Regions from separate parts of the Streptomyces sp. NPDC057963 genome, predicted to be linked through region 1. Evidence: riboswitches for the same ligand, from Rfam matches in the RefSeq annotation. Region 1 holds a riboswitch; each other region holds the start of a gene.
The links. Region 1 has a riboswitch for thiamine pyrophosphate ahead of ACFVT1_RS38300 (thiamine ABC transporter substrate binding subunit). Riboswitches for the same ligand answer to the same signal wherever they lie in the genome.
Positions count from the first base shown of each region.

Region 2: linked by a shared signal. The riboswitch ahead of thiC (phosphomethylpyrimidine synthase ThiC) and the one ahead of ACFVT1_RS38300 (thiamine ABC transporter substrate binding subunit) in region 1 are both predicted to bind thiamine pyrophosphate.
Region 3: linked by a shared signal. The riboswitch ahead of thiO (glycine oxidase ThiO) and the one ahead of ACFVT1_RS38300 (thiamine ABC transporter substrate binding subunit) in region 1 are both predicted to bind thiamine pyrophosphate.

Region 1 is NZ_JBHVPX010000036.1:10,119-13,322, forward strand. It holds gene ACFVT1_RS38290 (phosphatidate cytidylyltransferase) at 1-44, shown strand, start outside; gene rlmN (23S rRNA (adenine(2503)-C(2))-methyltransferase RlmN) at 149-1,255, shown strand; TPP riboswitch at 1,312-1,428, shown strand; gene ACFVT1_RS38300 (thiamine ABC transporter substrate binding subunit) at 1,502-2,611, shown strand; gene ACFVT1_RS38305 (ABC transporter permease) at 2,758-3,204, shown strand, end outside.
Region 2 is NZ_JBHVPX010000002.1:187,085-190,288, forward strand. It holds gene thiC (phosphomethylpyrimidine synthase ThiC) at 1-1,229, opposite strand, end outside; TPP riboswitch at 1,222-1,355, opposite strand; gene ACFVT1_RS04565 (YibE/F family protein) at 1,426-2,748, shown strand; gene ACFVT1_RS04570 (SsgA family sporulation/cell division regulator) at 2,829-3,204, opposite strand, start outside.
Region 3 is NZ_JBHVPX010000008.1:176,262-179,465, forward strand. It holds gene ACFVT1_RS20545 (thiazole synthase) at 1-117, opposite strand, end outside; gene thiS (sulfur carrier protein ThiS) at 120-422, opposite strand; gene thiO (glycine oxidase ThiO) at 419-1,600, opposite strand; TPP riboswitch at 1,598-1,711, opposite strand; gene ACFVT1_RS20560 (NAD(P)/FAD-dependent oxidoreductase) at 2,009-3,204, shown strand, end outside.

The DNA.
Region 1 (3,204 bases):
CGGTGGTCTGGCTGCTGCTGGTGCTGTTCGTGGGATCCGGCTGACCCTGAGGGCGATTCACCGCCCTGACCTGGGCATTTGCGAGTGAGGGTCCGTTGTCCACAGGGCGGCGGGCCCTCGCTGCTTTGTCTGCGACACTGGATGAACCATGCCTAAGCCCGGAGAACTCACTTTCGTCGCGCCCCGCGGAGCCAAGAAGCCGCCGCGGCACCTCGCCGACCTCACGCCCGCCGAGCGCAAGGAAGCCGTCGTCGCGATCGGCGAGAAGCCGTTCCGCGCCCAGCAGCTCTCGCAGCACTACTTCGCTCGGTATGCGCACGACCCGGCCGAGTGGACCAACATCCCGGCCGCTTCGCGGGACGGGCTCGCCGAGGCGATGTTCCCCGACCTGATGTCGGTGGTCCGTCACATCAGCTGCGACGACGACACCACCCGCAAGACGCTGTGGAAGCTGCACGACGGGACGCTCGTCGAATCCGTCCTGATGCGCTACCCGGAGCGGGTGACGATGTGCATCTCGTCGCAGGCGGGGTGCGGGATGAACTGCCCGTTCTGCGCCACGGGGCAGGCCGGTCTCGACCGCAATCTGTCGACCGCCGAGATCGTCCACCAGATCGTGGACGGCATGCGGGCGCTGCGCGACGGAGAGGTCCCGGGAGGCCCGGCGCGCCTCTCCAACATCGTCTTCATGGGCATGGGCGAGCCGCTCGCCAACTACAAGCGGGTGGTCGGCGCGATCCGCCGGCTCACCGATCCGGAGCCGGACGGGCTGGGGCTTTCGCAGCGGGGGATCACCGTCTCCACCGTCGGCTTGGTGCCCGCGATGCTCCGCTTCGCCGACGAGGGGTTCAAGTGCCGTCTCGCCGTCTCGCTGCACGCACCGGACGACGAGCTGCGCGACACACTCGTCCCCGTGAACACGCGGTGGAAGGTGCGCGAGGTGCTGGACGCCGCGTGGGAGTACGCGGAGAAGTCCGGCCGCCGGATCTCCATCGAGTACGCGCTGATCCGGGACATCAACGACCAGGCATGGCGTGGTGACCGGCTCGGCCGGCTCCTCAAGGGCAAGCGGGTGCATGTCAACCTGATCCCGCTGAACCCGACCCCCGGGTCCAAGTGGACGGCCTCGCGGCCCGAGGACGAGAAGGCCTTCGTCGAGGCGATCGCGGCACACGGGGTGCCGGTGACCGTGCGGGACACCCGAGGCCAGGAGATCGACGGTGCCTGCGGTCAGTTGGCGGCAGCCGAGCGCTGAGGCCGGAACGGCCCGTGTAACCTGGGCCTGAAATCAACTTCATATAAATCAACTTCATATTCCGACAGGGGAGCGCCACAGCGCTGAGAGTGCGGCACCGAGAACAGGTCGGCCGCAGACCCTCTGAACCTCGCCCGGGTCATTCCGGGTAGGAAGTTCGGTCATCAACTCATGCTGTTGCGCCCTGCCCGCTTTTCGCGGGCGGGGCCGCGTCTCTTCCTGGCCAAAACCCAGGAGGAATCCACAATGAGCACCACGCGCAGAACCACGCAGCTCGCGGCGACGGCCGTCGCCGCCGCGCTCGGCGTCACGGCACTGGCCGGATGCGGGAGTTCCGATACGTCGGACTCCGGTTCCGGCGGCACGAAGAGCTCCGGCTCGAAGACCGTGACGCTCGTCAGCCATGACTCCTTCAACGTCTCCAAGGACGTGCTGAAGGAGTTCACCGAGCAGACCGGCTACACCGTCAAGGTGCTGAAGAGCGGCGACGCGGGTGTCGCGCTCAACCAGGAGATCCTGACCAAGGGATCACCGCGCGGTGACGTGTTCTTCGGTGTCGACAACACCCTGCTTTCCCGCGCCCTCGACAGTGGCCTCTTCACGCCGTACGAGGCGAAGGGCATCGACCGGGTGGCGGCCGGCACCCGACTCGACGCCGAGCACCGGGTCACCCCGATCGACACCGGCGACATCTGCGTCAACTACGACAAGGAGTACTTCGCGGCGAAGAAACTCGCGCCGCCGCGGACCTTCGACGACCTGGCGAAGCCCGCGTACAAGAACCTCCTCGTCACCGAGAACGCCGGGACCTCCTCGCCCGGCCTCGGCTTCCTTCTCGGCACCGTCGCCACCTACGGCGAGAAGGGCTACCAGGACTACTGGAAGCAGCTGAAGGACAACGGCGTCAAGGTCGTCGACGGCTGGGAGCAGGCGTACAACGAGGAGTTCTCCGGTTCCGCGGGCGGCAAGAAGGCCAAGGCCGACCGGCCGCTCGTCGTGTCGTACGCCTCCAGCCCACCCGTCGAGGTGCTCTACGCGAAGCCGCAGCCGGCCGAGGCACCGACCGGGGTCGCCACCGGGACCTGCTTCCGCCAGATCGAGTTCGCGGGCCTGCTGAACGGTGCGAAGAACGAGGCGGGGGGCAAGGCCCTGCTGGACTTCCTGATCAGCAAGAGGTTCCAGGAGGACATGCCGCTCAACATGTTCGTGAACCCGGTCGACGAGAGCGCGAAACTGCCGGAACTCTTCACGAAGTTCGGCGCGACGGTCGGCACACCGGCGACCGTCGCCCCCGACAAGATCTCCAAGAACCGTGAGCAGTGGGTCCAGTCGTGGTCCTCGCTCGTAGTGAAGTAACGCGGACCCCCGTACGCGGAACGGACGCGGGCGGGAAGGGCGCGCCCGAGGAGGGGCCGCGGGGGGAGGAGCCGCGCGCCCGCTTCGGGCACGCGGACTTCGCGCGCGCGAAGGCGCGGCGCGGGAGTGCGGTGCGGCTCGGCCTGATGGCCGTGCCCGTCGCGTTCTTCGCGCTGTTCTTCGCCTACCCCGTCACCGCGATCGTCGGCCGCGGGCTGAAGGCGGACGGCGTCTGGCAGTTCGGCCGGGTCGTCGAGGTGCTGACCCGGCCGGACATCCGCGACGTCCTCTGGTTCACGACCTGGCAGGCGCTCGCCTCGACCTCGCTGACCCTGCTGATCGCGCTGCCCGGCGCCTATGTCTTCGCCCGCTTCGACTTCCCCGGCAAGCAGCTGCTGCGGGCGGTCGTCACCGTGCCGTTCGTCCTGCCGACCGTCGTCGTCGGGACGGCCTTCCTGGCGCTGCTGGGACGCGGCGGGTTCCTCGACGAACTCTGGGGCGTACGCCTCGACACCACCGTCTGGGCGATTCTGCTCGCCCATGTCTTCTTCAACTACGCAGTGGTCGTACGGACCGTGGGCGGGCTGTGGTCA
Region 2 (3,204 bases), on a different contig from region 1:
TGCTGGAGGTCGATGTTCTCCTTGATCTTGTGCATCGGGACATGGCCCGGCCCCTCGATCATGGTCTGGACGCCGAACCGCTTGGCGATCGTGTTCAGTTCGCCGAGCGTGCGCAGTTCGGCGAACTGCGCCTCGTCGTTGGCGTCGGCGATCGAGCCGGGGCGCAGACCGTCGCCCAGCGAGTACGTCACGTCGTAGCCGGCGAGGATCTCGCAGAGCTCCTCGAAGTGCTCGTACAGGAACGACTCCTTGTGGTGCGCCAGGCACCACGCGGCCATGATCGAGCCGCCGCGGGAGACGATGCCGGTCTTGCGGCGAGCGGTCAGCGGGACGTACGGCAGGCGCACGCCGGCGTGGACCGTCATGTAGTCGACGCCCTGCTCGGCCTGCTCGATGACGGTGTCCTTGTAGATCTCCCAGGTCAGCTCCTCGGCCCGGCCGTCGACCTTTTCGAGGGCCTGGTAGAGGGGAACGGTGCCGATCGGCACGGGGGAGTTGCGGAGAACCCACTCACGGGTGGTGTGAATGTTGCGTCCGGTGGAAAGGTCCATGACCGTGTCGGCGCCCCACCGCGTCGCCCACGTCATCTTCTCCACCTCCTCCTCGATGGAGGACGTCACCGCGGAGTTGCCGATGTTGGCATTGACCTTCACCAGGAACCGCTTCCCGATGATCATCGGTTCGATCTCGGGGTGGTTGACGTTGGCCGGCAGCACGGCCCGGCCGGCCGCGATCTCCTCGCGCACCACCTCGGGCCCGACGTTCTCCCGGATCGCCACGTACTCCATCTCCGGGGTGATCTCGCCCCGGCGGGCGTACGCGAGCTGGGTCACCGGCTGCCCGTCCCGACTGCGGCGGGGCAGCCGCGGCCGGCCGGGGAAGACGGCGTCGAGGTTGCGCAGCCCGCCACGCGGCGAGGTGTGCCTGAGCCCGTCGTCCTCGGGGCGGGCGGGGCGGCCCGGGTACTCCTCGGTGTCGCCGCGCGCGATGATCCAGTTCTCCCGCAGCGGTGCGAGTCCGCGACGGACATCGGTCTCCGTGGTGGGGTCGGTGTACGGCCCCGACGTGTCGTACAGCGTCACGTCCTTGCCGTTGGTGAGGTGCACCTGACGGACCGGCACCCGGAGGTCCGGGCGTGAACCCCGGACATATCCCTTGTGCCAGCCGATGGACTTCCCGGCCTCGTCGCTCTGGTTCGAGGCAGGCGTGCGTGCGTCCGATGTGGTCATGAGACCTACTCCCTACGCCGGCATTACCCGGTAACAGGTTCGGCGGTCGGCGCAGCCTGTCCCGTACAGGTGTACGGATATCAGCGCCCTCTCAGCCCGGTGCTCCGAGCTCCCGCGTGTGCAAAGGTTCCTCCACGCTAGCGCCCCGTCCGGCGCGATGAACAGAGGGCCCTTCCCTTCTTGCGATGATCGGCCGGTGACGTCCCCCCATATCGACCCCGACCCGCAGGGCCATCAGCACGGCCACTCACACAGTCATGGTCCTGCCGCGCCCGTCTCCAAGCATCTGCGCAAGGTGATCGCGGCCGTACTCATCCCGTTCGCCGCCGCGGTCGTCGTCGGCCTGGCGGTGCTCTGGCCGGGCGGTGCGCCACCGCACGAGCGGACCGGTGTCGGTTTCGACCGGCAGACCCAGCAGGGAAAGGTGGTGAACGTCGACAAGGTGGACTGCAAGGAAGTGAACGCCGCCCAGATGCCCACCAGCGGCGAGACCACCCCGCCGTCGGGAAGCGGGCCGGGGCTGTGCGAGAAGGCCACCGTCGAGGTGACGACCGGTCACGACAAGGGCCGGACCTTCGTCGAGATCGTCCAGCCCGATGCACCGCGTCAGTTGCGCAAGGGGCAGGGCGTGGTCGTGGCCTACGCGCCCGACGCGCCCCATGACCTGCAGTACTCGGTGACGGATGTGAACCGGAAGTTCCCGATGACACTGCTGGCCGGGATCTTCGCCCTGGTCGTGGTCACGGTGGGCAGGATGCGCGGGGTGATGGCACTGATCGCGCTCGCCGTGTCGTTCGCCGTGCTGACCCTGTTCATCCTCCCGGCCATCCTCCAGGGTTCGAATCCCCTGCTCGTCGCGGTGATCGGGGCCAGTGCGATCATGCTGACCGCGCTCTACATGTGCCACGGCCTGACCGCCCGCACCTCGGTCGCGGTGATCGGCACACTAATCTCGCTCCTGCTGATCGGACTGCTCGGATCGCTCTTCATCGGCTGGGCGAGCCTGACCGGCAACACCGACGACAGCACCGGCCTCATCCACGGCCTGTACCCGCACATCGACATGAGCGGCCTGCTGCTGGCCGGTGTCATCATCGGTTCGCTCGGGGTACTCGACGACGTGACGGTCACCCAGACATCGGCGGTCTGGGAGCTGCACCAGGCGAACCCGACGATGGGCGCGCGGGGGCTCTACCGAGCGGCGATCAGGATCGGACGCGACCACATCGCCTCGGTCGTCAACACGCTGGTGCTCGCCTACGCGGGCGCCGCGCTGCCGCTGCTGCTGCTGTTCTCGATCGCCCAGAGCAGCGTGGGGACGGTGGCCAACAGCGAACTGGTGGCGGAAGAGATCGTGCGGACGCTGGTCGGCTCGATCGGACTGGTCGCCTCGGTGCCGGTGACGACAGTGCTCGCCGCGCTGGTCGTCTCCGCGGACCGCACAGGGCTCGGCGCGGAAGCCGGAGCTCCTGCACCCGTACGGACCGGGAGAGGCCGCCGTCGCAGGACGAAGCCTTGAACGCCCCCGTACGGAGAGCGATTCACCCGTTCGGCAGGTGTCGCGTTCGACCGGCGGGCCGGTCTGCGACGCCGTGCTCTTCAGCCGGCGTTCTGCTCCTCGGCGAGGATCCGGCCCAGGGCCTCCTCCAGGTTGCCCTCGAAGTCACCCAGCGTGCATTCCTGCCCGAGCGGCACGAGTTTGTCCGTCCGGTCGAGAAAGGCCACGAGCGGCGCCGTACCGGCCCTGAAGAGGGCGCGGTCCTCGCCCACCTGAAGCCGGATGTGTACATCGGAAAGCCCCTCGGGCTCGGTGGGCCCAATGTGCACATCGCCGTCGCCACTGGGACTGTTGAGGCCGTCGAGCAGCAGCTCACGGCCGAATGCCCAGGTGACGGGGGCGTCGCCGGGCAGATGGAAGGTCATCCGGATCGCATATGGATCGCACACTTCATACCGGAGCTCCACCGGGATCCGG
Region 3 (3,204 bases), on a different contig from region 1:
GGTACCGGAGGCGGTCAGCGAGCGTTCCAGCACGTCGAGGCTGGGCGCCCCGCCGGTCCCCATGATCAGCCGGGAGCCGAAGGAGGTGTCGCCGAGGGTGAAGAGGTCGTCGGACACCGTCAGCCTCCCTGGACCGCGGTCAGGACCTCGACGCGGTCACCGTCACCGAGCGCGGCGGTGGACCACCGGCCGCGCGGGACGACGGTCTCGTTGACGGCGGCGGCGACTCCGGAGCGCGCGGCGGTCAGAGTGGCGACGAGGGCGCCGAGGGTGGTGCCCGCGGGGAGGAGGCGCACCTCGCCGTTCACGGACACGGAGAGGGGCGCGGATTCGGCGGAAGAAGGAGAAGGAGAAGGAGAGGGGGAAGGAGAGGGGGAGGGAGAGGGAGAGCCGGGCTCGGAGAGCGGTGCGGGCTCGGTCATGCGGGCTGCTCCTGACGTACGGGGGCGGCGGGCGGGAAGCGGTGCGGAGTGAAGGGGCGGGCCACCTCGGGCAGTTCGCCGTCGGCCAGCAGCGCGGCCATGGCGTCTCCGGTGACGGGGGTGAGCAGCACCCCGTTGCGATGGTGGCCGGTGGCCAGGTGGAGGCCGGGCAGGGTGGTGGGGCCGAGCAGCGGGGCGTTGTCGGGGGAGGCGGGGCGCAGGCCGGCCCGGGTCTCGGTGAGCGGCAGCTCGGTGATGCCGGGCACCAGCTCGTGGGCGTCCCGCAGCAGCTCGTAGACACCGCCCGCGGTGACGGTGGTGTCCCAGCCCATCTCCTCGCTGGTGGCGCCGACGACCAGTTCGCCGTTCTCCCGCGGGACGAGATAGACATGACTGCCCCGCACCACGGCCCGGACCGTCCGGGTGAGGAAGGGTGCGTACGGTGCGGGCACGGTCAGCCGCAGCACCTGCCCCTTCACCGGCCGGACCGGCGGCACGGCCTCGTCCGGCAGCCCCGGGAGCCGGCCGCTGAGACTGCCCGCGGCGAGTACGACCTGGTCGGCGCCGAGCTGCGTACCACCGGCGAGCACGGCTCCGGCGGCCCGGTCGCGTACGACAGCCAGGCGCTCCACCCAGCCGCGGTGGAAGACCACCCCGGCCCGCTCGCAGGCGGTCAGCAGTGCGGCGGCCAGTCGGCGCGGATCGATCTGGTGGTCGCCGTCGACCCGCAGACCGCCGCGGACACCGGGCGCGAGCATGGGCTCCAGACGGCGGCAGTCGCGGCCGCCGAGCCACTCCGACTCCAGGCCCGAACGCTGCTGCAGGGCGTGCAGTTCCCGCAGATGGGCACGGTCGTCGGAGTCCAGCGCGACGGCCAGGGTGCCGCAGGCGCGGAAGCCGGTCTCCTGACCGCTCGCCGCCTCAAGTTCGGCCGCGAAGGCCGGATAGCGCGCGGCCGAGGCGACATTGAGGCCCAGCAGCATCTGTTCGCCGTAGTGGAGTTCGGTGACGGCGGCCAGCATGCCGGCCGCCACTTGGGCGGCTCCGCCGCCCGGTTCGGGATCGGCGACCGCGGTGCGCAGTCCGCGCTGCGCGGCCCGCCAGGCGGTCACCAGACCGATGATCCCGCCCCCGACGACCAGGACGTCGGATCCGTCTTTGTTCCGAGAAGAACGCATGGGCGTCCAGCCCCTCCCTTCGCCGGCATGACCCGGATCAGGTTCGTACGGTCGGAGGCCGCCCCAGCCTCCCTCTCAGCCCGGTGCGTCCGGGCTCCCGCGAGTCTTTTACGTGGGCCACCCTAAACCTCGTTCCCCGGAGCCAGTAAGGGAGCAGGACCGGTGGCCCGTTCGCTCGCTCGACTTCCTCCCTCATGGCCTCAAGGCATGGGGGTGCCCCCTCCGTCCAGCCGCAGCGGGACGGAACGACATCCTCCGGCCACTGCGTCTGCACCGTTGCCGCTCTCGTGGACGGCCGGGTCCGGCCGGCGGAGCGAGGGGAGCGGGAGTCGCAGGAGGGAAGCGGAACGCGCACCGTGGAAGAGATCCCCCTACCCTGATGAATCGTCAGGTGCTTATGGTGTACGGGTGAGCGAGCAGCAGCAGTCGGAGCAGCCTGACGGGGCGCAGCGGCCCGACCCGTCGGCAGGGCGTCGCGTCGTCGTCGTCGGCGCGGGCATGGCCGGCGTACAGACGGCGGTGGCCCTGCGGGAACAGGGCTTCACCGGCCCTGTCGTCCTGCTCGGCGCCGAACCGCACCAGCCCTACGACCGGCCCCCGCTGTCCAAGGCGGTACTGCTCGGCAAGGCCGAGGGCTCCGCGTTCGACATCGACTTCGAGGCGCTGGACATCGATCTGCGACTGGGGCGCGAAGTCACCGGTGTCCGGCCCGGCGCGCATGAGCTGGACACCCCGTCGGGTCCCGTGCCCTACGACTTCCTGGTGATCGCGACCGGTGCCGAACCGGTCGTCCTGCCCGGCTCCGAGGGCCTTCCCGGCGTCCATCTGCTGCGCACCCTCGACGACGTGGCACGACTGCGCCCCGTCCTCGACGAGCAGCACGGCGTCGTGGTCGTCGGAGCGGGCTGGATCGGCGCCGAGTTCGCCACCGCGGCCCGCGCCGCGGGCTGCGCGGTCACCGTAGTCGAGGCCGCCGAGCAGCCCCTCGCGGGCGCGATGCCGGCCGAGGTCGCCGCCCCGATGACCGCCTGGTACGCCGAGATCGGCGCCGAACTCCTCACCGGAGCCCGGGTCGCCCGCATCGAACCGAACCGGGTGGTCCTCGCGGACGGCCGCGAGATCCCGGCCGGAGCGGTCGTCGTCGGAATCGGCGCACGGCCCGCCACCGGCTGGCTGGCCGGCTCCGGCATCGCGCTCGGCGCCGACGGATCGGTGACCGCCGACGGTGCGCTGCGCACCTCGCAGCCCGATGTGTACGCGGTCGGCGACTGCGCCTCGTTCCCCTCCGCCCGGTACGGCGAACGCCTTCTCGTCCACCACTGGGACAACGCCCTCCAGGGCCCCCGGACCGCCGCCGCCAACATCATCTCCGCCGTGGCCGGCGGTGACCCGGCACCGCGGACGTACGACCCCGTGCCGTACTTCTGGTCCGAGCAGTTCGACCGGTTCGTGCAGTACGCGGGCCACCACGGGGGCGCCGACACCCTGCTGTGGCGCGGCGGGCCCACCGGCCCCACCTGGTCGGTGTGCTGGCTGCGCGACGGCGTCCTGGTCGCGGTCCTCGCCGTCGGCCGGCCGCGCGACCTGGCGCAGGGGCGCAGGCT